One region of the Pseudomonas sp. KU43P genome, then DNA from elsewhere that is predicted to be linked to it. Evidence: riboswitches for the same ligand, from Rfam matches in the RefSeq annotation. Region 1 holds a riboswitch; the other holds the start of a gene.
What was found. A riboswitch is a leader RNA that binds a small molecule or an ion and turns the genes downstream of it on or off. The one in region 1 is predicted to bind thiamine pyrophosphate.

Region 1 (2,462 bases):
CCCTGGTTGATGCGCGCACCGGCCTGCGCAGTCTTGAACGCAGCCTGAGGGTAGAACTCGTTCCAGCGCTGGTGCGACCAGCCCTTTCCTGGTGGCCGGCCTTCGGCTGGCGAACCCACCGAATTGCGGTTGAGGAACAGCTCGATCTGCGCCTTCCACGGGTTGCGGTCTAGTACGTTGGAGTACTGGGTAGGGAAGGGGTACAGGCCCGGTTGCTTGAGGAAGGCTTCCAGGGCGTTGCCGTTCGGGCTGCTGCGGGCGACCACGTCGGGGTCCTGGGCGGGCGCTGCGCCGAGGGTGGGCACCGGGAAGGTCAGGCTCGGCGGGGGCAGGCTGGGGTCGAGCTTTTCCGGGCCGAACTCTTCGAACATCAGCAGTTGCTGAGTGTAGGGCAGGGCACCGAACAGCGGGCTGGGCTTGCCGTTGGTAGGGTAATTGCGCGAGGTCTGCAGCGCTGGCGGCAGTACGTTGTCGACACGGTTGGTAGCGCGGTCGCCAAATACCCCGTCCTTGAGTTCCAGCGAACCTTCGTTGGCCTCGGGCAGGTTGGACAGGTTCAGCAGTGCCGGGTTGGGGTCGGCCGGTTGGTCGTCGTAGTGCGAGGGATCCGTTGGAGGGGGTTCGCTCACGTCATCCAAGGACGAGGCCATCGCGCAGGTCAGGCCGAAGCTGACCATCAACGCGGTGACGGCGGTCAATTCGAAGGCGTGGCGCGTGGGGTGGAAGGTGGCATGTGTTTTCATTGCCGGATGCCTCGCTCGCAGCTAAATGGCTTGGTGCCATCAATGGCGTATTGCCCGTTTTAATCGGCTGGAGCAACGGTTGTGCCAATCGGCGTTTCGGTAATGGTTTGTCATACAAAACCTTGAAGGATCTGAGGCGCGCAAAACAACGGGGTGTCAAGAACTGGGGATTGGAACCCAGAAACGGGGTGGCGTGGGCCCAGTTTCGGTGGGCCTGCAAGTGCTTTTGGGGCATGGGCACGGGGAAATGGCGCTTGGCGACGTGGCCATCCTCCTGTATACCTGCTCAGCACCAAGGGGAGCCCGGCAAAGGGCTGAGAAACCGCAGCCAAGCGCGGTGACCCTTCGAACCTGATCCGGATCATGCCGGCGAAGGGATGGGACTGCCGACCTGCCTTTTTGCCGGCCTCACTGCGAGGCCGCTTCATGACCAACTCGAACGGCCTCGCTGTCACCCTTATGGAGGGCAGCACCTTGACCGAACGCTTCAGCGAAACCCTGCGTCGCCAGAACCAACCGACCTGGTCGGCCGCCGTCGGCCACCGCTTCGTCACCGAGCTTTGCGACGGCAGCGTGGCGGACCCGATCATGGTCCGCTACCTGATCCAGGACCATCGCTTCATCGACAGCTTCGTGACCCTGCTCGGCGCGGCCATCGCCACGGCCGACACCTTCGAGGCGCGCCTGCGCCTGGGCCGCTTCGCCGGCATGATCTGCAGCGACGAGAACACGTACTTCCTGCGCGCCTTCGAGGCCCTGGACGTGAGCCCAGCGCAGCGCGCCGAGCCTGCGGACACACTGCCTACCGCCGGTTTCAAGGCGATCATGCGCGAAGCTGCCGCCAGCCGTTCCTACGCGGCCGCCCTGGCGGTACTCAACGTCGCCGAGGGCCTTTACCTGGACTGGGCGCTCGAGGCACCCAAGCCACTGCCGGCGAACTTCGTCCACGCCGAGTGGATCACCCTGCACGACAACCCCGCGTTTGCCGATTTCGTCGCTTTCCTGCAAACCGAGCTGGACCGGGTCGGGCCACAGGAGCCTGAACTGAGCAGCGATTTCTACGCCCGTAGCGTGGCTTTGGAACTGGCCTTCTTCGATGCCATCTATGAGGAGCAAGCATGAGCATGGACATCTTCGCACGCCTGAAATCGGCAGCCGCGCCGCAGTGGGCCAGCTACGTGGACCACGACTTCGTTCGCCAGATGGGCGAGGGCACCTTGCCCGAGGCAGCGTTCCGTCAGTACCTGGTGCAGGACTACCTGTTTCTCATCCAGTTCGCCCGCGCCTGGGCATTGGCCGCCTACAAGAGCCGCCTGCCTGCCGACATTCGCGCCGCTCAGGCTGGCCTGGCGGCCATCCTTGATGAGACCGAACTGCACCTGCGGCTGTGCGCGCGCTGGGGTCTGACGCAGGCCGACATCGAGGCGGCGCCGGAACACCAGGCCACCGTGGCCTATACCCGTTACGTACTGGACTGCGGCGCGGCGGGCGATCTGCTCGAACTTCACGTGGCACTGGCACCCTGCGTGATCGGCTACGCGGAAATCGGCCGTGCCCTGTCTGGGCAGATTGGCGACCTGAGCAACCATCCGTACCGTGAATGGATTGGCGAATATGCAGGCGACGCCTACCAGGGCGTTGCAGCTGCGGCGCGCAAGCACCTCGATGAACTGGCGGCGCGCAGCATGACCGAGCAGCGTTTCGTCGACCTGGCCGGCA
Region 2 (2,462 bases), 2.4 Mb from region 1:
GTTGGTGAAACCGAAGTTGTCGTTGTCGCCTTTCTCGTAGCGGGCCACCGCATCAAGGGTCGGCGCGTGCCCGGCCTTGCGCTGGCGCAGGGTTTCTTCGGCGGCGTCAACCGCGTGGTTGGTGGCCAGCAGGTTGAGGTTCTGGCGCCCGGCGGTTTCCACCCAGGCCTTGGCGTCGTTGGGCGTCGGCACCTGGATTGGCAAGGTGTGGACAACACCCTGGATCGAGCTGTACTCGCGGTTGGTCAAGGTCACCAAGGCTTCGAAGGCATCCTGCACCTGGCGCTCGGCAATGATCCGGTTAGCTCGCGCGGTGTCATAGCTGGCCTGGGATTGCAGCACGTCGGTCTTGTCGGAAAGGCCGACGTCGAAACGCTCATTGGACTGGTCGAGCTGGCGCTTGAACGCCGCTTCCTCGGCCTTGGTCGCGGCCAGGTTGTCCTGGGCGCGCAGCACGGCGAAGTAGTTTTGCGCGGTCTGCAGGATCAGGTTCTGCTCGGTGGCCGACAGTTCCAGCGCTGCCTGCTCGTTGACGGCCTCGGCAGCCTGCAACTGGAACCAGCGGTCGGCGCGAAAAATCGGCTGCGACAGGGTGGCATTCCAGGCGTTGCCACTACGGTTGGTGGTGGCCGATGGTTCGTCGAGCTTGGTACGCGTGCTGAGCATCTCGGCACCGGCCGACAGGTTCGGCAGCAGGCCGGCACGGGCCTGGGGCACCACTTCGCGGCGGGCGCCATAATCGGCGCGGGCGGCGGCAAGATCGGCGTTGTTGTCTACCGCTTCCTGGTAGACGCTGACCAGATCGGTCTTCACCGTTGTGGGCACATCCGCTGCCCAGACCACTCCGTTGGACGCACAAGACACGGCAATCGCCAGTGAGAGTTTGCGCAGCATAAAGGCAATCCTTGTACGAAATTTTAATTTCTGAACTGTTGAGTATCGAATGACGGGCCAGTGTAGTGCCGTGTGCAGCCGGCAACAATCGCCGAGTGTGCCTTTCATCATCACTACGATTTACCCGCTTGGCTTTGCCGACCACTCCAGTCTAGACTGCGCATGTTCTTGTCGGGGTGCCTTGAAGCAAAGGCTGAGATCGCAGAGGTGCGGATCCCGTTGAACCTGATCAGGTTAGCGCCTGCGTAGGGAACAAGATTGCTCGCCTTCCCGGGGAGCCTCTTGTGCCAGGTCCGGGAATGTCACAGCTGCATGCAGCTCAAGGCACCCCTCCATCCGGCACTGCACACCCGTCAAGGGGTGCGTTCGCGTCTTTCAGGTTCACCCCGACATCCGCCCAAGGAAGACGTCTGGAGAGCCTGTGATGAGCAAACAAGAAAAAACGATCAACCTCAGCGAGTCGGCCCAAGTCGACCAGCAGTCCGTGCAACCTTTCCCGCGTTCGCGCAAGGTGTATGTCGAAGGCTCGCGCCCGGACATTCGCGTGCCCATGCGCGAAATCAGCCTGCACGATACCCCCACCGACTTCGGCGGCGAAAGCAACGCGCCGGTGCTGGTCTATGACACCTCCGGCCCGTACACCGACCCCAGCGTCGTCATCGATGTGCGCAAAGGCCTGGCCGATGTGCGCTCGGCCTGGATCGACGCGCGTGGCGACACCGAGCGCCTGGCCGGCCTGAGCTCCAATTTCGGCCAGCAGCGTCTGAGCGATGCCGAGCTGGCCAAGCTGCGCTTCGCCCATGTGCGCAACCCTCGCCGTGCCAAGGCTGGTGCAAACGTCACGCAGATGCACTACGCCCGCCAGGGCATCATCACCGCCGAGATGGAGTACGTCGCCATCCGCGAGAACATGAAGCTGCAGGAGGCGCGCGCCGCCGGCCTGCTCAGCCAGCAGCACGCCGGCCACAGCTTCGGTGCGAGCATTCCGAAAGAGATCACTGCCGAATTCGTGCGCGAAGAGATCGCCCGCGGCCGCGCAATCATCCCGGCCAATATCAACCACCCGGAACTGGAACCGATGATCATCGGCCGCAATTTCCTGGTGAAGATCAACGGCAACATCGGTAACAGCGCGCTGGGTTCCTCGATCGAGGAAGAAGTGGCCAAGCTGACCTGGGGTATCCGCTGGGGCTCGGACACGGTCATGGACCTGTCCACCGGCAAGCACATTCACGAAACCCGAGAGTGGATCATCCGCAACTCGCCGGTACCGATCGGCACTGTGCCGATCTACCAGGCCCTGGAAAAAGTCGGCGGCGTTGCCGAAGACCTGACCTGGGAGCTGTTCCGCGACACCCTGATCGAACAGGCGGAGCAGGGCGTGGACTACTTCACCATCCACGCCGGCGTGCTGCTGCGCTACGTGCCGCTGACCGCCAAGCGGGTCACCGGCATCGTCAGCCGTGGCGGTTCGATCATGGCCAAGTGGTGCCTGGCGCATCACCAGGAGAACTTCCTGTACACGCATTTCGACGAGATCTGCGAAATCATGAAGGCCTACGACGTCA

Region 2: it holds a riboswitch for thiamine pyrophosphate, as region 1 does, so the genes downstream of both, thiC (phosphomethylpyrimidine synthase ThiC) here and KU43P_RS13340 (TenA family protein) in region 1, are expected to answer to the same signal.

Annotation. Positions count from the first base shown of each region.
Region 1 is NZ_AP019365.1:2,936,254-2,938,715, reverse strand. It holds gene KU43P_RS13345 (Ig-like domain-containing protein) at 1-743, opposite strand, end outside; TPP riboswitch at 1,029-1,138, shown strand; gene KU43P_RS13340 (TenA family protein) at 1,218-1,865, shown strand; gene tenA (thiaminase II) at 1,862-2,462, shown strand, end outside.
Region 2 is NZ_AP019365.1:544,631-547,092, forward strand. It holds gene KU43P_RS02425 (TolC family outer membrane protein) at 1-894, opposite strand, end outside; TPP riboswitch at 1,057-1,163, shown strand; gene thiC (phosphomethylpyrimidine synthase ThiC) at 1,319-2,462, shown strand, end outside.